3 regions of the Phascolarctobacterium faecium genome follow, and region 1 is predicted to be linked to each of the others. Evidence: riboswitches for the same ligand, from Rfam matches in the RefSeq annotation. Region 1 holds a riboswitch; each other region holds the start of a gene.
What was found. Region 1 has a riboswitch for cobalamin ahead of PFJ30894_RS08695 (MotA/TolQ/ExbB proton channel family protein). Riboswitches for the same ligand answer to the same signal wherever they lie in the genome.

Region 1 (8,624 bases):
ACTATCATTGTAGTTGAACATCGTGTCAATGAACTTGCAAAATATTTTCCGCGTCTGGCAGTGATGTTTGAAGGTGAAGTTATTTATGATGGTCCAATAGAACTAGCCTGGCAAAAAATTGGTTCTGCAGAGAAATATGGTTTGAGAGAGCCGCAAAAAGTTAAATTGTGCCGGTTTCTGCATTTGTCTAAACTGATAGACGAAACGAGTAAAGTTGTTGATTTGATCAAAAGCGAATGTAAAATAGAAAAAACAGCACTGACCGTAAGATCAAAAAAAGCTTGTAGTGAAGCAATCGTAACTGGCAAGGCCATAAGGTATCGTTATCCTGGTTCTACAAGCGATACGTTGCAAGGTATAGATTTTGAGCTTTATAAAGGTGAAACTGTAGCGCTGATGGGGTTTAACGGTGCAGGAAAAAGCACATTGATCAATTTGTTGGGTGGATTAGCAGAACTGTCGTCAGGCGAACTGGATTTGTTGGGTGGAACGGTTGGAGAACGAGCATATGAAATAGGCTATTTACGTCAGGAACCTGACTTAATGTTGTTGGCTGACAGTGTTTGGGAAGAATTAACATGGAAAAATAAAAAAGTTAGGAAAGAGGTTGTATGGGAGCTTCTTGAAAAACTAAAACTGGAAAATAATACGAATGATTTTCCACTCGCATTAAGTAAAGGGCAGCGTTTAAGGGTAGTTTTGGGAGCCTTGCTGGCAAGAAATCCCAAACTACTGCTTTTGGATGAACCAACAACGGGTCAAGATCAACAAAGTCTTGAAGAAATAAAAAAACTCATAGCATATTTTTCTCAAATGGGCGGCTGCGTTCTTTTTTGTACGCATGATATAGAGTTGGCATCAGAAATTGCAGATAGAGTGATTATTATGGCAAACGGTAAACTTATTGCAAATGGAGCGCCGGAAGTTATTCTATCTGATAGATGGATACTGTCAGCTGGCGGTTTAACTGTTCCGCCATTATTAGAAGTTTCCGAGGCGTTGTTATTACCCAAATGTATTACAGTAGAGGGGGTTGGACGTTATGTCAGTACGGCAGTTATGGGAAGGTTGTGATGCTGCAGTATGGGCACGGAAATTGGATGGAAGAACTAAATTGCTTATTTTGTTTTTAGTTGCGGTACTGGCTATAGTTGTTGATAACCCCAGAACATTGTTTTTACTTTTTACTGCGACGTTATTACTGCATTTGTCAGCTCGTACATCTATTTATAAGTGGCAGGTTTTAGCAATTTTATTATTACTGGGTTTATGGGGGTCTATGTTTAGCCAGGCGCTGTTTTTTGCGCAAACACCAAGGACTCCTTTATTTGTTATAATTGAACCAACTATGCCTGTTTTAGGACAAATAACAGGCGGTTTGTATATTTACCGCGAAGGGGTTATTTACGGAGCTGTACAGGGGTTAAGGTCAGCTATGATGTTGTCCTTAGGGTTATTTGTCTGTTGGACTTCCGATCCACGTCAATTGCTGAAAGCTCTTATCACCTGGAGACTATCTCCGCAGATAGCGTTTATGCTTGTGACGGCGATACGATTTTTGCCAGTGCTGGCTGCTGAAGCAGGGGAGGTTATTATCGCTTTACGTTTACGTTCTGATACAAGAGTTGGCCGCAAAAGTATTATCAGGCATTTACCTTATATTGCCAAACCATTATTGGCACGCTGTCTTAGAAGAGCTCAGACTTTGGCACTTTCTGTTGTCAGCAGAGGGTTCTTTCTGGCTACAGCGCGGAAAGATGAGTTTTGGCACACCAAAGAAAAATTTGTCTGTTGCTTACTGATTATTTTTACTATTGGTATAACTTTTAGTAAAATCGTATATTTACTTTCTGAACAAGGTCTGTATTTTGGTAATTTAAGAATAGTGTATGATTGGACGAAATTATATTTATGAGCAAAATAAAAAGTATTATTGCAATTGTCATTTTAATAATTTCCTGGTGTCTGATGTTTTGGATAACAGGCAACCGAACACCATGGCAAGCTTTTTCTTCTACAGACAAGGGCGATGGAGTAAGTGTTTTTTTAGGTGATATTCCAAGTGAAAATTATGATCGAATGGGTTTTACTAAAGGGTTAATTGAATATATTGTTTCTAAAAATGCATGGTTAGTTGGAACCGATAGAGGTGAATTATTTTTATTTGATAATAGTGGCAAGCAGATATGGAAACGTTCTTTGGGGATTGGCAAACTGGTATCACTGTGTGTATCTCATGATGAAAAAATTACTTTTGTAGGTGAGCAAAGTCCGGCTGGTAACTTATATGCAATCGATCTTGATGGCGGTGATATATTGTGGAAATTTGCTGCTGAAAAGGTTGTTGGCGTTGAACCTGACAAACGTTCTTATCCAAGCATCGTACATATTTGTATTGATAAAGATGATAATGTTTACGCAAATGCTTATCGATTTGTTACAGCGAAAGATGGAGGGCGCGGCTATAATGGTAAAGCTGTTGCTTTTAATAAAAACGGTGAGCAGCTTTGGCAATTCCCAGAGAGTGAAAATATTGATAGTTGGATCAATTGGTGTGATGTTAATGATAATAACGATAAAGTCGTATTATCAACTTCTGCTTATGAAATCAGACCTGATATGAAATACCGTGATACAATGTATTTGATAGATAAAAAAACAGGTCAACTGATTAATTCTATTGAAGTACCGCCTGTTGCTCCGTTCGAGAACACTGTTATGCGTGGCAGCCCTAATTTTTCTGAAGATGGAGAGTTTTTGGCTGCAGCCTGCAGTGACGGACGAGGAATGCTTTTTGATGCTGCTGGAAAAGCTTTATGGCAGCGTGAGTTATCTAAACCTGCTCAAATAGATAATGTTTGGATTAATGCATCTGGTCGAGATGGGTTTGCTGCAGAGGCTGGCGTTATTTTTACAACGATCAATACATTTAATAGAGAAAACTGGCAGTTACCGACTCCGGTTGAACATCCAAGTAATAATAGTATGTTCGTATTTAATTATGATGGAACATTTAAATATAAATATAGAGCCTTGGGGACAATGGAGCAGATAGATTTTTCTAATAATATGGCGGCGTGTGCTGTTGGACGCAATGTTAGAACTCATAATTACGCTGCTCATGGAGCGGTAGTGCTTGATTTAAACGATGGGACAGAATTGAATTTCTTTCATACTGAAGGACCATTACAAGCAGTTGCAATAAGTAGTAATGGAAAAAAGATAGCTGGAATAGAGGCTCCTGCTGTAACTCCTGAAGGTAAGATCATTGGGGCCTATAGACTGCATATCTGGCAGCGTTGAAAACAAAGGGGTATTTCATGATTCATAATTTTTTACATTATTATAAACCGTACAAGAGCATACTTTATGGTGTGGTAATTGGTTCCCTTGTTGCTGCATTACTGGATTTGGTCTTTCCTATGTTGGTGCGGCAAATATTGAATGAAGTCTTACCACAAAAAAACACTGATAGATTATTACATGATACAGGTATACTGTTTATTTTATATTTGGGCAATTACGGTTTGCTCTATCTTGTTAATTACCATGGACATTTGATGAGTGCAAAGATAGAGAATGATATGCGCCGCGATTTGTTTGAGCATTTGCAGCAAATGTCGTTTAAGTATTTTGACAATGCCAAGACGGGGCAACTGTTGTCAAGATTGACCAGTGATATAGCTGAAATAGGAGAATTGTCATTCAGAGGACCCAATGACATCATTGTTTGCTGTATTACTATGATTGGTACAATTGGCATCCTTTTTTGGATGAATGTTTACTTGGGGATTTTGATTGCTGTTTTATTAATTGCTAAAACGCTGCATACTGTGTATGTAAATAAAAAAATGAAAGCAGCTTTTAGAGAGAACAGGATAAAAAGCGGTGAAATAACAGCCAGGGCGGAAGAAAGTTTAGGTGGAATACGGTTAGTAAAAGCGTTTGCTCAAGAGGAATATGAACTGGCGAGATTTATGGAAAAAAGTTTGGATTTTTTGGAAACAAGACGAAAATCTTATAAAATTTTGGCTTATTTTTCTGGCAGCGTAAATTTTTTTACAAATATTACCAACTTACTTATTTTGGCTTGTGGAGGGTTGTTAATAGCCAAGGATAAGCTGTCGTTGAGTGATTTTGTTGCTTTTTTGTTATATGTCAATTTATTTATGAAACCGCTTTTACGTCTAACGGTTTTTACTGAAATGTACCAACGTGGAATGGCTGGATTCCAGAGATTTTATGAAATTATGGAAATGAAACCTGAAATTATCAATCAGAAAGATACGGTTGTTTGTAAAAAAATACGTGGAGAAATAGAATTTGATAATTTAGTATTTGGTTATTCTGATCAGAAAAAGGTAATTAAAGGATTTAATTTAAAAATAGCTCCGGGCCAAACTGTAGCATTTGTTGGAGAAACAGGTGCGGGTAAGACAACGATTGCAAGCCTATTATTAAGATTTTATGATCCGCTTAGCGGCAGGATTTTAGTTGATGGAATCGATATACGTCAGTATAAACAACAGGAACTGCGTCGTAATATAGGAATAGTGCAGCAGGATGTTTTTTTATTTTCAGATTCTGTGACGCATAATATTGCATATGCAAAACCTGAAGCTGAGCAAAGTGAAGTAGAAAACGCTGCCAGGCTGGCCGCGGCTGACAAATTTATTGAGGAGCTCCCCAATAAGTATGCTACTGAAATTGGTGAACGTGGCGTGAAACTATCCGGGGGACAAAAACAGCGTCTTGCTATTGCCAGAGTATTTTTGAAAAATCCGCCTATTGTAATTCTAGACGAAGCGACTTCTTCTTTAGACAATTATACAGAAAAATTAATACAGGAGTCGTTAGACAAGTTGGCGGAGAATAGAACAACTCTTATTATTGCTCATCGAATGTCGACAATAAAAAATGCAGATAAAATAATCGTTTTGAATAATGGTGAAGTTGCAGAAATTGGAACACATTCTACCTTGATGTCAGGGGGTGGTCTGTATTATAATCTATATAATGCTCAGAAACAGACTGATGACAAATAGGTGATTTGATGATTAAAATAGAAAATTTAACTAAACGTTTTGGCGAGCGTATTGCAGTAGCAGGAATAGATTTGGAAATTAAAAGGGGTGAGATATTTGGCCTTTTAGGACCTAATGGAGCTGGGAAGACTACTACAGTCAGGATATTAACCTTACTTTCCAAGAAAAAATCCGGTTCTGTAAAAATATGCGGATACGATATTGAAAAAGACAGCGAGAGAATTAAGGAACTAATTGGCGTTGTACCGCAGCATATGAGTTTGGATCAGGATCTTACGGGAAGGGAAAACTTAGTTTTGCAGGCAAGGCTGCATCATTTGAAGAATAAAGCTGCTATGGAACAGCGAATCAATGAAATTTTAGAATTTGTGGAACTTACAGATAGGGCTGATGACAAATCCAGAAGGTACTCAGGAGGAATGAAGCGGCGCTTGATGATTGGCATGGCACTTTTGCATAAACCTAAAATGTTATTTTTAGATGAACCAACTGTTGGATTAGACCCACAAGTACGGCGTAAGATGTGGGATTTGATCCGTAAAATGAATGAAGCTGGAATGACAGTGCTTTTAACTACTCATTATATAGAAGAAGCAGATCAGTTATGCAGGCGTGTTGCAATTATGAATAGAGGTCGTATTATAGCTGTTGATACACCGCAGAAGCTGAAAGAAAAAGTTGGCAGGGTTGTTGTTGAACATATGGAAGCAGACGGCATGATTAATAATTTTTTTGATAATCGTGAGCAGGCTGCATCTTATGTGGCAGGATTAAACTCTAATGCAACTGTGCGCGAAGCAAATTTAGAAGATGTTTTTATTGAATTAACGGGGAGGCGAGTAAATGATTAGTAATTTTTGCTATGATGTCTATACCGTTTTTTGGCGTGATTGGGTGGTTTTTAAAAAAATATTTTTTAAATTCTTATGTTCGCGCATGATTACGCCTTTTTTGTATATTTTTGCATTTGGGATCGGGTTGGGGAGAAATGTTTCTGTTGATGGTGGGAGTTATTTGAGTTTTCTCATTCCAGGTATGATCGCGCTTAATTCGATGAATATTTCTTTTAATACTATTGCTGCTCCTCTTAATATGTCACGTATTTATCATCATACTCTGGAAACATATTTGATTTCGCCAATTTCAGGAGCTGCATTCGTTTTTGGTAAGGTTTTATCAGGTACAGTGCGTGGACTGATTTCTTCTGTAATTATAGTGCTTATTGCGGAATTATTAGGGGTACATTTATATTTTGGAGGCTGGTTTATTCCAGTGCTGGTCCTTAACTGTTTTGTGTTTGCAGCACTGGCAGTAGTGGCGGCAATGACTATTGACAGCCATGAAGAGATGAGTAGTTTTAGCACGTATGTTTTAGTGCCGATGTCTTTTTTATGTGGGACATTTTTCAAAGCTGACAGTTTTCCTGAAATAATAAAGTGGTCTTTAAGTATTTTACCGTTGACTCCTGCTAGTAGTGCATTAAGAGCAGCGGCAAATAAAATGCCTGTAGAATGGCATTGGCCGGTTATTATGGCGATATATTTTCTCATATTTTTTAGTTATGCCTGTCATTTGCTGAAAATGAAAAAAGAGGAATAGAGTGATGTTTTTTAAATATTTAGTGTTGAATATATTATAGTTTTTATTGCAAATATTAATCTAACGTGATATAATTCCAATCAGTAATAAAACTTAATAAGCGGAAATCTAGGTGTGAATACTTAATAGAAAAATTGGTTGGAAGCCAATACGGTCACGCCGCTGTAATGTCGAGCAAACCTCAATGATTGCCACTGGGAAACTGGGAAGGCGGGGTAAGCAATGAAGCAGAGTCAGAAGAACTGCCTAGATTTTTCTACTGTAATCCAGCGAGTGACAGGAACAGGTAGTATGAAGTAGGTATAACCTTTCTGTTTTGCGGAAAGGTTTTTATTTTTTAATAAAATGTAAAATTTTAATTCGTTTAGTAAGTTAGCATTGGCAAACTCGATCAAATTTGGTATTATTAATAATATAAAAATTTTAGGAGGCATTTTTGATGGAATCAATTAAGGAAGCTGTTGAGTATTTTCATAAAGGCGGACTGGTAATGTGGCCACTGTTATTGTGTTCAATAATAGTTGTTACGATAGCTATAGAGCGGTATTTGTATTATAAAACTGCTGATTCTGGTTCGTTATTTACGCAGGAATTTTGTACTTTAATCAGTAAAGGTGATGTAGTAGGTGCTGAACAATTGGCGTCAGCGTCTGCTGGTGAGTGCGCACGTATTATTCGTGAGACTATGGTTTTGTCTGGCGACTGTACAAGGCACTCTGCCTATATGGAATCTCAAGCTGGGCTTGTTATAGCTAAATTGCGTAACCGCCTGCATTATCTTGGTGTTATCGTTACAATGTCTCCTTTACTTGGATTATTAGGTACTATTATTGGTATGATTGGTTCTTTCAGTATTTTTAATCTGCAGGAAGGACAACCAATGGCAATTACGGGTGGCATTGGTGAAGCCTTAATTGCAACTGCCAGCGGTTTATGTGTGGCCATTTTAGCATTATGTGCACATTCTTATTTTGCGCAGCGTCTGGATACTTCCATAACTAATATGGAACAATGCTTTTCGGCTTTGCTGGAGGCTGAAAGCAGAGGTGACATCTAATGAAACTGCGTGATAGCAGAAGCCTTAAACAACCTGAGCTAATGATAATACCAATGATCGATATTATGTTTTTTCTGCTGGTGTTTTTTATGCTTAGTACGATGTATATGGTTGATTTAAAAACAATTCCTATAAAGTTGCCTAAAGCGGAATTTTCGGCAGTTGACACTCAGACAACCTTTGCCGTTTCTGTAAAAAAGGACGGTAGCATTTGGCTTGGTGATAAACAGACTGACATTGCCAGTTTAACTATGCAGGCAAAAATGGAACAGAAAAACAATCCGCGTTTTTCAATCGTTATTAGGGCAGACAAAGATGCAGATTATGGTAAAGTCATAACTTTGCTGGATAGATTAAAAGGTGCAGGAGTTCAAAGGTTTGGTTTAGCAACGGATGTAGGAGCTGGTGAATGATGGATGACTCTAAAAAGAGGTTCCAAATAGGTTTTATTGGCTCATTAGGATTTCATTTATTTGTATTTCTTGTTTTGGCGTTTGCCGGTCTATTCGCTGCTAATCATGTTGATGATAAGATCGTCGAAATAGCAGTTTTTGGCGGTGGCGGAGGAGGCGGCGGAGGAGGCGGCAGCGGTATGAAGCCAGCCGATGCTACAGAAGCAGATTTGGCAGCAGCGAAAGCGAATGCATTGCAAAATAAACAGCATAGTGCTTCGCAGCCACAACAGCAGATAAAAAAATCCGGCCAAATAAATACTGACGATATAATTGAAAAAACTACTCGTCAGGAGCAAGTGTATCAACAACAGCAGAATAATCAAGTCAATGAAAATGTATCTGAGGAATTACAGACCCAAAGTAAAAATATTGCCGGTGCTGATGTGAAAGAAAATACTGGCAGTGGTGGTGGTTATGGTACTGGCCAAGGCAGTGGATATGGAAGCGGCAGTGGTTCTGGCAGTGGAA
Region 2 (6,234 bases), 140 kb from region 1:
CAGTTCTTATTTCCTGCAGGTTCAGTCATAGCCTGCAAACTCCACTCAACTCAGACCTTTGAGCGTGGTGCCGCTGGGGTGGCGGCATCCATGCTTGCGGTCACGGTACTGGAGTGATAAATGACATGTTCATTGAAAACAAAAAATGAAAATTTGGAACTGGGTACTTGTGGGATCAATGATCCGTGGTTTTATAGGGAAGTCCGGTGTGAATCCGGCGCTGTCACGCAACTGTATTAGGGAGCTTCAGCATTGCAGTCCTTTCACAAAGGGATGTTGAAGTGATGATCTTGAGTCAGAGTGCTGACTGGTTCTATCTTTTGAACAGCCTGCGTAGACAGACTGGGAGAAAATTTTGCAGAGATATTTAAGTTTGGCGTTTTGCCAGACAAATATTTCTGCGGACGCTATGATTATGCGCTGAAACCAGCAGCGCGGAAATTTTAGTATTTTCGACCAGAAAAGCGGAGCAGGCTGTTTTGTAAAAAAAACAGACGCTGCACTTTCACCGAATGGACTGGTAGAAAATGCGGCGTTATTTTTTACAAAAGTGGGAGGATGGATTTGCATGAGAAATGAAAGAAACAGCTTGCGGCAAGCTGCCATAACAGCGGGCATTTTAGCTGCTTTGGGCGTTTGTACATTAGGGGGGGACCAGCCGAGGGTATGGGCGGCAGAGCCTTCTAACAATACAGCGCAAGCCGAAGCTAAAACAGCAGCTGCGCAGGGTGTCCAAGCTGCAGCAGATGAAACTGAGAATGATGGTATGTCTTTTGATTTGGAGGGCGTAACGGTTGAGGCGAAGCGGCCTGACTGGGAAGCAAAATTGTCGCCTGGCACGGTAACGGTTATTCGTCCCGATGACTACAAAGGCGAGCAGAAAGACCTGCCCGATCTGTTGAAAATGGTTCCCGGCGTACATGTACGTGAGTTGAACGGTAAAGGGCAGTATACAACAGTCAGCGTACGTGGTTCTACTGCGGCGCAGGTCGGTGTTTTTGTCGACGGCGTGCTGTTTAATCTGGGCGGCGACGCGGCGGCAGATATTTCTACTATTCCTGTACATAATGTTGAACGGATCGAGGTCTACCGCGGCTATATACCGGCACGTTTTGGCGGTACCTTTATGGGCGGCGTTATCAACGTCGTCACCAAACGACCTACCAAAGCTAACGTGCAGGCCAGCTTCGGCAAAAGCTCCTTCGGCGGCTATAAAGGTAATTTACAGATCGACGCTCCTCTGGGCGGAGGCGCTTTGATGGTTGGCATCAATCGCGACCAGAGTGAAGGCGATTTTAAATATAAGAATTTTGATAATGACAGAACCTACAAAGAGCGTTTGCAATATTATTATAAAGATTTGGAAAATACCACTGATAGAATAAATAAGCAAATTAGCTACGATGTTGGCTTTGGAATGGAAAAACCTAGCTTGGGTAATGTTACATCAATTGATGAGATGGTAACAAGGTGTGCTCCGGGCGGCGATATTTATGAAGTTTTTTGGCAACAGGATCCTGATGACTATGGTGGAAAAGATGTTATGGAGCATGATTGGGAGTTTTATTATGCCAAATATGCTGATCCTAATTACAAAGAAAATTTATATAAAAGCGATCAATACCAATTAGACAAACTTGAAAGTGCTGAACGCTGGCGTAAGGCTAATGATTATAAAAACACCGATGCCATTATCAAATGGCAGGATGATCACTGGCTGGCCAAAGCTACCTGGAAAAATATCAGACGGCATCTACCGCATCCTATTGATAAAAATTATGCCCCGCTTTGGACTGTGGATCAGGATTGGGCAGTAAATATGCCTTACGGCAAGCCTAATATGTATTATTTTCGTAATCAGGAGTTAACGGCGAAGGAATTGCTTTTAGGCCGACGCGATACTGTCGGTAATTTGGAATGGGGCTGGAGTATCAACTATTTAAAGCAGGATAAAGATTATTATATTGATGATTGGCAGAATTTGGAAAAGGTACTTGAAGCAACAAGCGGTTTAAATACTCTGAAGGCTAACACCTTATGGAGCAAATATGACAGCCGCCGCCTGGGTGCGAAGATAGACGGCAGCTATAAAGCCGGCAACAGGCACTTGATAGAGTTTCTGGTCGATGCCTCTAAAGAAAAAATGGATATTGACGGCTGGAAAATGTTTGACTTTGAACATGCTAACGAAGATACCCGCAGCAGGTGGCGTAATTATTATGAGCAGGAGATCATTAATGCGCAGATCCAGGACACGATCACATTAAATAAAAAAGGCGATTTTTGGCTGACGCCCAGCATTCGTTATAATCGTTCTAAGATTTTAGGGCGTAGCGACCGTTATGACGAAAAGAATGACCCGCAGCATATCAAATGGCTGGGGCAAACGGATGAACAGACGGATGATAAGGTGACCTGGCAGCTGGCACTGAAAAAACAGTTTAATGATCACTTTACGCTGCGGGCGACAGGCGGCACTTACTACCGGCTGCTCAATATGTACGAGATCGCCGGCGACGGTGCCGGTATTCTGCCGATGCCCAATGTAGGCGGGTCTGCCAGTGTCTTTCCTATGCCGGAGGAAGGCAAGCAGTGGGATATCAGTGCCATTTGGGATGGCAAGTGGCTGGGTGCCGATACAGCTAAGTTCCAGATAACTTATTTTGGGCGCGATTCCAAACGACTGCTGCAATTATCTTCCTGGAATAGTTTTTTCTTTGTTTACAATAATGCTGCCAGCGGTAAAGTCAATGGCGTTGAGCTGCAGGCAGATCTGTCGTGGCAGAAATGGGACGTCAATCTACAGGCCACATATACCGATCCTTCCAATGTTTTATACGACCTGAGTGCGATACCTGGGCAGCAAGAGTGGAATAAAGATGGAAAAATTGAAGGCGTTATGACCTATCAGCCAAAATGGGAAGGTACGGCCCGTTTTACCTATCGCCCAGATAAAAATTGGAGCCTGTTTACACAAATGCGTCACGTAGGCAAGGTAACTACAGATGCGATTCCTTTAACTACAGGAGCACTTCCGTGGCAATCGTCTTTGACGACTATGGATGTAGGCGTAAAGTATAAGATAAATAAATCCTTACAGGTGGCAGTGGGGTGTAATGATGTTTTGAATAAGGCTAATGATATGTATTTAAGAACTACTTATAGTGAAATGAGAAATATCTTATATCCGATTCAAGGGCGCACTTATTATGCGACTTTGCAATATACTTACTAAAATACCAGGCAGCAGTATGCCGAGGAGGTGATGCCCATGGGCTAAGGCAGAGTTTTATAAATGGATATAGGTAATATTATTAAAATATTTTAAAATTAAAGGAGCGTGTAAAAAATGAGTGAAAATCTATTTGCCTATACAGCTACAAATTCCGGTTATTCCGAAGGTACTGCAGGTGCTATCAATGGTGAACGTGCTGCGGCTGCCACTGCTTTGTCTGCTGTAAAAAATAAAATGACAGGTTTGAATGGTGATCCGGCTTTCTTTAATTTTTTTGATAGAAACAGCAGCCGTCTGGTGCTACGCCAATATAATTATACTTCTACTTCTGAACCTAATCAGATCATTGACCCGCAAGCTGCGACCTGGTCTTCTTTGGTTACGCCTATAGTTTGGTCTGGTGTTGCCAACCTGCATGGCGTAGCTACCAGCGGTAGATGGCTTTTTGGTACCGGTTATGACCTTTCCAAAATCTCTGTGGTTGATATGGATAACAATTATTCTCAAACTCGTGAATATGCCTTTCCGGCAGATTTCCCTGCTTTTGCCAATCCTTATGCTGACGGCGTTTTCCACGGTGAGGCGTTGACTGTAGTTGGCAGTAAATTGTATGCTTTGTTCTATGTCAATAAAGGCAGTGGTTATGCTACTTATTACGACAGTGTTGTGGCAAGATTTGCTATTAGCGCAAGAGGAACATTAACTTATGATAATGCTTATGTAACAGTCGGTAAAAATTCCTTTACACTTGATTTGTATGATAATAAGCTATATGTCTGCTCGTTGGGCGGAATGCAGAATGCTGGCAGCGGCAATGCCGATACCAATCTGTGCATTGTTGACTTGGCGAACTTCACTCAAGGCGGCGTTACCAAAGTAACACTTTCTAACCCTACTCAAAAAGGCGACTTCCGAGACATTTCTATTCTGGATGCTAATAATGTTTATATTTTCGCAGGTCATTATGACAGCGGCTTTGCTAAACTGGTAGGCAGCGTTTACCACACTACCATTGCTGATATCACTGCTCCGGCTAACTGGACAGAAGTCGTAGCAGTTAATGATCCGGGCTATTTGTGGGGCATCCATGCTGACGGCAGCCGCCTGTGGTTTGTTAAAGGTACTCCGATCGCTGTTTATGACGGAACTCCCACTACTGCAGTAACAGCAAGCAGAACCTTCAGCATTACCGAGATGAGCGATTATACTGGCGGTAACCTCAACTCCGCCTGCTTTATTGCTCCTTCTATTCCTGCCACCCGCGGTCTGAATCTGGCTGTTGCTTCCAAGTCTTTGGCCTCCCATATCCGCTTGGCCAAAGAAGCCCGCGAACTGGCTGAAAAAGCAAAGAAATAATCAAATTTTTATCAATTTAAAATTAGTGTTTCTGACAAGCGTGTCCGCATTGCCTTTCCAAAAGGGAAGGATGTGCGGCTGCTTGTTATATTTGCTTACGGCATAGTATTTGTGCGGTAAGCAAATATATATGAATAAAGTATGAGTGGAGTGAATTTTGGTGTATAAATTTTTGACAGTGATTTTGTTAAGTTGGTTGTGGATTTTGCCAGCTGCTGCCGCCGAACCGCAGGAAGAACAGGCCGTAGACCCATGGGCTTTTGAACTTTCTGTACAGCCTAAAAAGACTGAGGCAGAACTGGAGGCAGAACGTTGGACCCTGCTGATGAGCAGCGAGACCGGCAATTATTTGTTTGAGTATGACAGTATCAAGCCTGTCGAAGACGCAGAGGGAAATAAAAGCAAAAATGAAAGACAGGTTTTGATGCGTACTGTTTTTAAAGATACTAAAGTTTTAGAACAGTTGAATAAAAACTATGCGGCTAAGCTGGAAACAGGTGAACAAGCAGCTTATTGCGATATGCTGCTTGTTTTTGACCTGCGCAAACAGCTTTATAAAACTGTGCAGACTAAGGTTTATACTGGGGAAGGAAGAATTATTGATGAACGCAGCGGCGCGGGTATATGGAAAAAAGTCCCCGGGCAGAGTTTTGCCGATACTTTGTTGAAATTTTTATTGAAAAATGATAAGCATAACTAGAATAAGGAGCGGTGAGAAGCGTATGAAATTTATTGCGGCAGTTATTTTCAGTTTAAGTGTTTTAATAGCAGCGCAGGGCTTCGCTGCCGAGGAAAGCGGCGCGGAGAAATGAGCTGCTATTTCAGTTGATTTGTACGTTTAAAGGGGGCGTGGGCAATGAAGGTTTTTGTTAATCCGGGGCATGACCCGAACGTTGACAGCGGTGCTGTGAACATTGATTATGATGTACGTGAGGCTGATGTTACCAAACAGGCCGGAGCTTTGCTGGAACGCGGTTTAAAAAGAGCGGGGCATGAGGTGATGTTGCTGCAGAGTGATGATCTGGATGCTGTGGTGGCTGCTGCTAACGACTGGCCGGCTGATATTTTTGTTTCACTGCATTGCAATGCTTCGCCGGGCCGCAATGCCCGCGGTACAGAAACTTTATATTACAGCGAGCAGGGCCGACTTTTGGGTGAGGCTGTGCAGAAGAAGATTTTGAGCAAGGTGCCGACGATAGACCGTGGCTGCAAAGAGCGCCAGGGGCTGTATGTGCTGCGCCGGACTGTTATGACGGCTATTTTGGTGGAGCTGGCTTTTATTGATAATAATGATGATCTGGAGCTTTTGGAAAATGATATGCCGGCTTTTGCAGGGGCTATTGCCGCCGGTATCGACGAGTATTTCAGGCAGGCGGAAATATGATGAACGATAAAGAATTTGCAAAGGCCCAAGCTTCGATCATGAATAAAAAGACTAAACTGGTTCAGCTGAAGGATGAGAGGGCCGAAGCTTGTAAAAAAAATCAATGAGATAGAGCAGGAGATTGCTAAAACAGAAAATGAGCTGCTGGAGGAAGAAAATAAGTTTATTCTTTTATGCGGACAGAAGTCGCAGCTTATGCGCGAGCGTGCTTTGCAGGTTGGCGCAGAAATAGAGCAGGCGATCAAGCCGCAGCAGCCGG
Region 3 (8,624 bases), 900 kb from region 1:
AAGATCAGATTATTACCATAGGCAGTCCAGTAGTTTTTATCAGTAAGGTTGTAGCACATTGCAGTCAAGGTAACAGGAGTTTTGTTGAAAGCAGTTTTATAATTGACACCCAAGTCGTAAGTCATATAAGAAGGGATCTGCAGCTGTTCATTATAAATATCGGCTTTACCGGTGTACATTGCCCGTCCGACAATACTGAATTTTTCATCCGGATTATATTCCAGTACGGCCACAGCATTCCATTTGGCCGCACCATTGACAGTTTTACCGTCGTTAGTACCGTTTTGGGTTTTGTTTTGAGTGGCATCCAAATACATCAGACCGCCCATGAAATTCCACTTATCGGCGAGTTTACCATTCACAGACAATTCTATCCCCTGGTATTCCTGTTCGCCGTCCTGCTGCAAATACGTGCTGCCTTTGTAGACTTCGATGTTGTTGGCTTGCTTGATGTTAAAAATACCTAAGCTGGTAAGGAAGCCGGCATTGGCATATTTAAAGCCGATTTCATTTTGTTTGGTTTTGGCTGGATTCAAGACTTCACCGGCATTAGCATATTTGCTGGCAACAATAGTGCCCTTATCAAAATTTTCAGAATGACTGGCATACAAAGAAGTATGCTCATCGGGCTGATAAACAAAACCATAAGTGGGGCATAAAGCATCGCTGCCAACGGTTTGAGTTACTCGTCCGGTAATTTTATTATAGCTGTCGACCGAAGCATTATGCTTGTGCACACCAAGTAAAAGCTGGGCTTTTTTATATTTTACAGTGTCAGCTAAAGAGATACCCCAATACTGATCTTTACTGCTCAAACCGGTTTCTATTGAGGGATACCAGACATTGTTGCCTTGCAGGCCGCTGTAAATATTGCCGCTGACACTGCCCATACTGCCATTGTTATACATGTTTTTGGCGCCTTCGATACTGTGCCAGGCTTTGTCCAGGGCTAAGGTTACATCGTGATTTACTGCGCCGGTTTTAATATTGCCGTTGATACCGAGCTGAGCATAGTAGTTTTTGGTAACAGTTTGTGTGGACATTAAATTATTACTGACATCGCCTTTGTCATTGATGATAACGAAATTACTGCTGGCGCCGATGATGTTTCTTTGCAGTTTGTTGCTGTTCATACCGGCGTTCAGAAACCATTTCCAGTCGGCATTCATTTTTTGTTCATGGTTTAAAGCAATGATGTATCCTTCTGATTCTTTGGCCAATCCATCAAAACCGTAATTTTTGCTTGCTTCAGGAGCGCTTGGCACTTTGGTGATTTCTTTGCCGATCGCGGCTGCTTTTAATGAGAACCAGCGTGCGCCGCCTTCGATATTTAAATGCCGGTAGCCAACAAGTAAATTGGTGTTGCTTTTTTTATCACGGTGGTCGATGTTGGCAAAAATACCCTGGGCTTCCATATCATTGCTGTCAATAGCGGTATTGCCATTCAGTAATTCCGTATTGATACGTACGCCCCATTCTTTGTCTTTGCCGAAACGACGGCTGACATCCAGGTATTCACCAAAAGACCCTTTGCCTGAAAAAGTTTGGCGGTAACGTGTAAGCGGTGCCTCTGTTGCTTTTTTGGAAATAAAATTAACTATACCGCCGGCTGCCGTGGTTTCATAAGTGCTGGGAATACCGGTAATGCCGCTGTTAGGGCCGGAAATAAATTGAATGTCGCCGATCATAAAGGTAGGGGCGGCAAATTGAGTCATTAGACCGGGGATACCGTTTAGGTAGGAACTGGTACCGTTGCCTTTGATGCCGCGGATAGAAAAATCATTGTGTAAAGTCGTGCCTTGAATCCGCACAGCCGGGTTATTTGCTAAAATGCTTTGTAAAGGCTGATTGGGGCCGCCGAAAGTCTCAATGGTTTTTTGAGTGATGTTCATATTGCTGAAAGGCACGTCCAGGACGCTTTTTTCGCCTAAAATGCCGATACTGCCTTTGGTTTTTACATAACTGCCAGGCAGGGCGTCTTTATCGGCTTCGACAACGACTTCGTCCAGGTCGTGCGTCATGGTTTCCTCAGCACTGGCCGTCAGAACAAAACCAGTGCTGGCAATAGCGCAGAAAACAGCCGCTGTTAAAAATTTCTTGTGCTTATTTATCATTGGTAAACACCTCATAATTTTATTAATAAATTTTCCAGGTATGCACGCTGATGGTATACCTGGACTTAATTCCTAAAAGCAGTGTGGCTGTCTGCTAAATATCGAACTGCGCTGACAGCATCATTGTACGCGGCGCGCCGAGAGCTACGGAGGTACCGCGGGAGATCCAGTAATCTTTGCCTAAAACGTTATAACACATAGCAGTCAAAGTAACAGGTGTGGAATTGATTTTGGTTTTATGTTTATAACCTAAATCAAAGGTCATATAATCGGGGGCCATAACACCATTATCGTTAACGTGGGACTTGCCGACGTAGTTCATACGGAAAATAGCGGAATTATTCTGGTCCGCTTCATATTCCGTTGCCAAAACGGCGTTCCATTTAGGAGTACCGGTAGCATAACGGCCTTCGAGATGCTCACTGCCTTTAGCAAGCTTTTCACGTTTACCGTCAAGGTACATCAGGCCTCCCATAACATTCCATTTAGGAGCAACTTTACCGGTCAGAGAGTATTCGACGCCTTTGAATTTATTTTCGCCGTTTTGCGTGTAGATTTCTCCTATTTTACCGCCGGGATTATCTTCTTTGATATAGCTGCCCTGATTTAATTCGAAGAAGGCCAAACTGTGTAAAATTTCGCCGCCGCGGTATTTGATGCCGACCTCAGTTTGTTTGTTTTTGATAGGTTTAAAAATTTCACCGGCATTATCGTAAGACTTACTTACCTCTACCGGTTTGGTATAGGATTGGGCGTAGCTGGCATATACTGATAAATTTTCGACAGGCTTATAAGCGATAGCAAAGGTAGGATTAAGGGAATCTTTGCTGACTTTGGCGCCGGAAGCACTTTCAGTTTCGGTATCGCGGTATTGCAGTGCTGCATATAACGAAGCTTTGCCAAATTCAAAACGGTCGGCCAGGGTTGCTGCATAAGCATATTCTTTGCTGTAGCCAACAGAATCGATGTCAGCAGCAGCGATTGGAGTGCCGATAATATGAACGCCATTCCACAGATCACCGCCGATAGTGGCCTGCCCTGCAGCACTGCCGGAATTGACGGCTTTACTTTTATACATGAAATAATCAACGGCAAAAGACAAGTCATTTTTTACATTACCGATGGCGGCCTTGTTAGAAACGCCGACCTGCCAGTAACTGCTTTTACTGTCGGAGACATAGTCGCGGAATTTACCGGAGAGCTTGCCGTTGTCACCGAGAGTCAGTGAACCACTGTTGGGATCGTTTTTATGCTCTGAATAATGCCCGTAGCCACCGTTGATGAAACCGCTCCATTTATCGCTGAATTTTTGGATATGGTTTAAGGTAAACAGCATGCCGTGATTATATTTGGTCTGACCGTCAAAACTGAGGTCTGTTTTACCGTTCGGGGTTTCTGCCAGATTGCCTTTGGTAACACCGCTGGCACTGAGCCAGCGCTGGCCTCCATTTACCTTCCAGTCATAATAACCGCCGAAAATATTAGTCATACTTTTAGCGTCCTGATGATCTAAGTTGATATAAATGCTTTTATCACGTACATCGGCACCTTTTATGGAAAGGCCGCCGTCTTCATTATGGGCGTTGACTCTGATGCCCCATTCATTGTTTTTACCAAAGCGGCGTCCTAGATCAAGGTCTTCGGTCCAGGTACTGCGTCCGGAAAAACGCTGTGTATAGCGGGTGACAGGGTCTGCAGCAGCGCGTTTGGTTGTACCGTTCAGCAGTCCTGCCGGCGCATCGGTGCCATTAGTGCCGTTGTTGGAAAAGGTAGCGCCGTTAAGCACGGTGTTAGGGCCGGAGACTATATCGACGCTGCTGAGGATATATGCCGGGATGCTGCGGGTCTGGTTGAACATATTGGGAATACCGTTGATGTAGTAATGAGAAGCATTCATATTGACGCCACGCATACTGAAATCTGTATACATGGGAGAAGTACTGCCGATACGAATAGAAGGGGTATTAGCCAAAGTACCGTTTAAAGGCTGATTGGGGTCATAAAAGGTCATAATAGTTTTTTCAGTATATTTTTTTTGTGTAAAAGGAACATCGATTGCTTTGATATTGCCCAAAATGCCAACTCTGTCGTTGTTGGCTACAAATCCCCCCGGCAGAGTATTTCTGTCGGCTTCGACGATGACTTCGTCCAAATCATGCGTCATGGTTTCTTCGGCGCCAGCTGGTACTACAAAGCCAACGCTGGCAACAGCGCATAAGATGGCCGTTGCCCAGATTTTTTTCTTCCCATCCATCTTTTAAACACCTCGTCAAATAATTTTTATATCTTTAGTTTTTCTGACCGAGCTGACCGGGTTTCGCGTGCCAGAAAAATAAAAGCAAAATAAAAAACGCTTTTCTGCGCATAAAGACAGAAAAGCGTAAAAAGCTCTTGTAACGCTCCATTCCTGTCTTTCGCAGGATCGTAATGGGCTATAATCAGGCAGTTCTTCTGGCTCTGCTTCATCGCGTACCTCGTCTTCCCAGTTTCCCAGTGACGTTTTGAGGTTTGCTCGGCATTACAGCGGCGGGACCGCATCGGCATTGCACCGATTTCTCTGTTAGGCAATAATGCACCTGATTATCATAAAGTATTCAATTTTGAAATCAGATAGAATTATAACATTTAACTTTTTATATTACAAGTAATAATTTATGCTAAAATTAATTTATTAAAAAACATAGCTGTTCTCAATAAGTTGTTGATATATAATAGTCTGAAAAATCAATTTTATCTATGCAGTGTGAAGCGTTATATGTCAATGGTTCTGCGAAAAGTTCAAGGCGCAGAGGAAAATAAAAAAGCAGCCACATCATGATCGATGTAACTGCTTTAAAAATAAATCATAATAAAAATTCTGCAAAATCCTGCGGAGCAGAAACGATTTGTCTGACACCGGCGGCACTCAGTTCGCCCGGGGAACTGTAGCCGTAGCCTGCGCCGATGATGGAGATTTTATTTTGCTGTGCGCCGATAGCGTCGTGCTCGCGGTCGCCCAGCATAACGGCGGCGTTCTTATCAGCAGCGGTAAGGTGCAGCCGCTGCAGCACTTCGCTGATCACGTCGGCTTTGGTTGGCAGCTCGCCGTTGAACCCGGGGCCTGCTATTGTTGAGAAGTGAGCGGCGAGGCCAAAGTGTTCCAGGATTTTTTCTGCGTAAAGCTGCGGCTTGCTGGTGGCTACGGCAAGGGTCTTGCCTGCCTGCCGCAGGTTTTGCAGTAATTCGGGAATACCGTCGTAGACGGAGTTTTCGTACATACCTACGCGTGCGAAGCGCTCGCGGTAATATTCAAGGGCCGTATTTGCTTCTGCGGCAGTCATGCCGCAGATTTTCTGGAAGGATTCTGTCAGCGGCGGGCCGATAAATGGCAGCAGCTCGCGGTCGGGGCAGGTGCCTTTGCCGCATTTTTCCAGGGCATACTGTACGCAGCGGATGATGCCGGGTGCCGAGTCGGTAAGGGTGCCGTCAAGGTCGAAAAGGATATATTTATACATTGCCTGCTCCTTTGAGTGTATTATGATAGTTTGATTTTGTGTTCACATTATACCGCAAGGGCATGTATGATTGCTAAATTCGAAAAAACCTCATTAAGCAATCAAACGATACCGCAAGGGCATATGTTCTCACTAGGCTCGAAAATATATTTGCCGACTTCGTCGGAAAAGGAAACCCACGACGCTCATTATACAATCGCGTCTTTTGGCTAAGTTCGCAATTTCGTTTATTCACTTCGTGACTAAACGGTGCTCACTTAACTGTTCACATTATAACATAAATTAAATGCTGAAGAAAACTGCGGCTGATATTGCTTAACCGTTGCCGGCGGCAGTGTTATAATAAAAATATAAATTTTATTGACGAGGGGTTTTTAAGATGACAGAAAAATTATATGAACAGGATTCGATGCTGAAAAGTTGCCTGGCAACGGTGCTGAGCTGTGCAGAAGATAAACGCGGGTATGCCGTGGTTCTGGACAGGACGGTATTTTTTCCGGAGGGCGGCGGTCAGCTGAGTGACCGCGGAACGCTGGGCGGCGTGAAGATGACTTATGCTGCGCAGCGCGGCAGCGAAGTAGTGCATTATTGTGAGCGGCCTTTGCCGGTTGGGGAGCAGGTCGAAGCGGTGCTGGACTGGCAGGCCCGGCTGGACCATATGCAGCAGCATGCCGGCGAGCATATTCTTTCGCATGCGGTCTGGAAGCTGTTCGGAGCTAATAATATTGGTTTTCATATGGGCGAACGTTTGGTGACTATTGACCTGGATAAAGAATTGACAGCGGCTGAGCTGGCGCAGGCCGAGGATTATGCCAACAGCCAGATCTGGGAGGATAAGCCGATCACGGTCAGTTATTTGCCGCATACGGAGCTGCCAGCGCTAGTGATGCGTAAGAAAAATGAAAAGCTGACAGGCACGCTGAGGATCGTGACGGTGGCAGACGGGGATATTTGTACCTGCTGCGGTACGCATCCGTTACGTACAGGTATGATCGGTCTGATCCGGATCAATCGTTTTGATAAACATAAGGATGGGATCAGAGTAGAGTTTTTATGCGGGAGCTGGGCACTGGAAGATGCACGCCGCAAAAATGAATACGTCTGGCAGGCCGGGCGCCTGCTTTCCATGAAGCCGGAGGGCGTACCGCAGGGACTGAGGAAGCTGCAGGAAGAAGTAACGGAACTGAATGAACGGTTAAAAGCACAGACCGCTAAATTATATGAATTTTTAGCGCCGCAGCTTTTAGCGCAGGCTGCTGTTGATGAGGGCGGCACTAAATATGTCGCGGCGGCACAGGAGGATTGCAGCGCCGCCGATGCCAGACTGCTGCTGAATAAACTGCTGGCAGACGGGCGTACTGTAGCTGCGGTCGTGTACAGATCCGGGGAGCGGATCAATTTCGTTTTGGGAAGCGGGGAACAGACGCAGGCTGATTGCCGCAGTCTTTGCAGAAAGGCAGGCGAGCTGTTTGGCGGCAGGGGCGGCGGGTCGCAGCATTTTGCTCAGGGCGGCGGAGCGTACAGCGATGACTGGCGGCAGAAGGTACTGCAGCTGCAGCAATTATTGAAGGAATAGTGATCTTTTATTTATAAAAAGAAGTTTTTATTGTGTAAAATACAAAAAAATAATATAATAGAACATATAGAATTGTGATGATTATGAATTTTACAGTTGCTTGCAATCTGTGATATAAGTAACCGCAAAAGGAGGCAGACAGGCTTGGAGAGGCAGAAAGATAAAATCCTGATAGTCGATGACGTTGAGCTTAACCGGGCGATCCTGTGTGAGCTTTTTGCCGGTGACTATGAAATACTGGAAGCAGATAACGGTAAAACGGCTGTAGATCTGATGGAGCAGTATCACGAGGAAATAGCGATCGTGCTGATGGATATCGTGATGCCGATCATGGACGGGTTGGAAGCTCTGGAAATTATGAACGGCAAAGGCCTGACTGAGAAAACGCCTATTTTTCTGATCACGGCCGAATCGTCCAACGATGCTATTTCCAAAGGCTTTCGTCTGGGTGTGGTTGATGTCGTTTTAAAACCGTTCAACCCAGATAATATTTGCCAGCGCGTTAATAATATCATCGAATTGTACCGTTATCGTTATAAACTGGAAAAGCTGGTCCAGGAACAGATGACGAAAATCGAAAAACAGAACGAACAGCTGCGTAATTTCAACGTGGCTATGATCGATACCCTGAGTACGATCGTTGAATTCCGCGACTGCGAATCAGGACAGCACGTCCAGCGTATCCGTCAGCTGACCAAGATCATGCTGAAGGAGCTGGGACGGCAGAATGCCGAATATAAAATGAGCGATAAGACCATCGAGGATATTTCGATGGCGGCGGCACTGCATGACATAGGCAAGATCGCGATCCCGGACTATATCCTGAATAAACCCGGTCGGCTGACGGCAGAAGAATTTGCAATTATGAAGGAGCATACGCTGTACGGCTGTGAGATTCTGGAAAGTATCGACAGTCTGAAGCAGAATAAAGAGCAGTACCGCTATCATTACAATATTTGCCGCTGGCACCATGAGAAATGGGACGGCAGCGGTTATCCTGACGGACTGATCGGCAAAGAGATACCTATTTATGCGCAGATCGTGTCGCTGGCCGACTGTTATGACGCTTTGACCAGTGTCCGCTGTTATAAAGGTGCTTTTACCCATGAAGAATCGGTGCAAATGATTGAAAAAGGCGAATGCGGCGCATTCAGCCCCGATCTTCTGCAGTGCTTTCTGAAAATCGCTCCGGGGCTGCCGGAAATTTTACAGTCAGACGACGGGCTGCCGGCGGTAGTGTATCACTATCAGCATCCCAATACCGAGAAATTCAGCGGTAAAAAATGCTATAGCTGTGATATGGATAAAAACAGCCGCGTTGCGCGTTTGCTGGAAATAGAACGCGAAAAACAGAAGGCGCTGTTTGCCATGAGCGGCGATATAATTTTTGACTATGATCTTGAAAAAGACCTGATCATTTTCTCGGATGAATATAAAAAT

Region 2: linked by a shared signal. The riboswitch ahead of PFJ30894_RS09265 (TonB-dependent receptor) and the one ahead of PFJ30894_RS08695 (MotA/TolQ/ExbB proton channel family protein) in region 1 are both predicted to bind cobalamin.
Region 3: linked by a shared signal. The riboswitch ahead of PFJ30894_RS01100 (TonB-dependent siderophore receptor) and the one ahead of PFJ30894_RS08695 (MotA/TolQ/ExbB proton channel family protein) in region 1 are both predicted to bind cobalamin.

What each region holds. Positions count from the first base shown of each region.
Region 1 is NZ_AP019004.1:1,780,509-1,789,132, reverse strand. It holds gene PFJ30894_RS08725 (ABC transporter ATP-binding protein) at 1-1,074, shown strand, start outside; gene PFJ30894_RS08720 (energy-coupling factor transporter transmembrane component T family protein) at 1,043-1,915, shown strand; gene PFJ30894_RS08715 (outer membrane protein assembly factor BamB family protein) at 1,912-3,303, shown strand; gene PFJ30894_RS08710 (ABC transporter ATP-binding protein) at 3,321-5,045, shown strand; gene PFJ30894_RS08705 (ABC transporter ATP-binding protein) at 5,054-5,896, shown strand; gene PFJ30894_RS08700 (ABC transporter permease) at 5,889-6,644, shown strand; cobalamin riboswitch at 6,738-6,908, shown strand; gene PFJ30894_RS08695 (MotA/TolQ/ExbB proton channel family protein) at 7,084-7,701, shown strand; gene PFJ30894_RS08690 (ExbD/TolR family protein) at 7,701-8,114, shown strand; gene PFJ30894_RS08685 (energy transducer TonB) at 8,111-8,624, shown strand, end outside.
Region 2 is NZ_AP019004.1:1,918,695-1,924,928, reverse strand. It holds cobalamin riboswitch at 145-325, shown strand; gene PFJ30894_RS09265 (TonB-dependent receptor) at 767-3,235, shown strand; gene PFJ30894_RS09260 (hypothetical protein) at 3,350-4,591, shown strand; gene PFJ30894_RS09255 (hypothetical protein) at 4,752-5,291, shown strand; gene PFJ30894_RS09250 (N-acetylmuramoyl-L-alanine amidase family protein) at 5,448-5,975, shown strand; gene PFJ30894_RS09245 (CHAT domain-containing protein) at 6,048-6,234, shown strand, end outside.
Region 3 is NZ_AP019004.1:230,343-238,966, reverse strand. It holds gene PFJ30894_RS01105 (TonB-dependent receptor) at 1-2,114, opposite strand, end outside; gene PFJ30894_RS01100 (TonB-dependent siderophore receptor) at 2,209-4,368, opposite strand; cobalamin riboswitch at 4,539-4,709, opposite strand; gene PFJ30894_RS01095 (HAD hydrolase-like protein) at 4,958-5,608, opposite strand; gene PFJ30894_RS01090 (alanyl-tRNA editing protein) at 5,988-7,184, shown strand; gene PFJ30894_RS01085 (diguanylate cyclase) at 7,329-8,624, shown strand, end outside.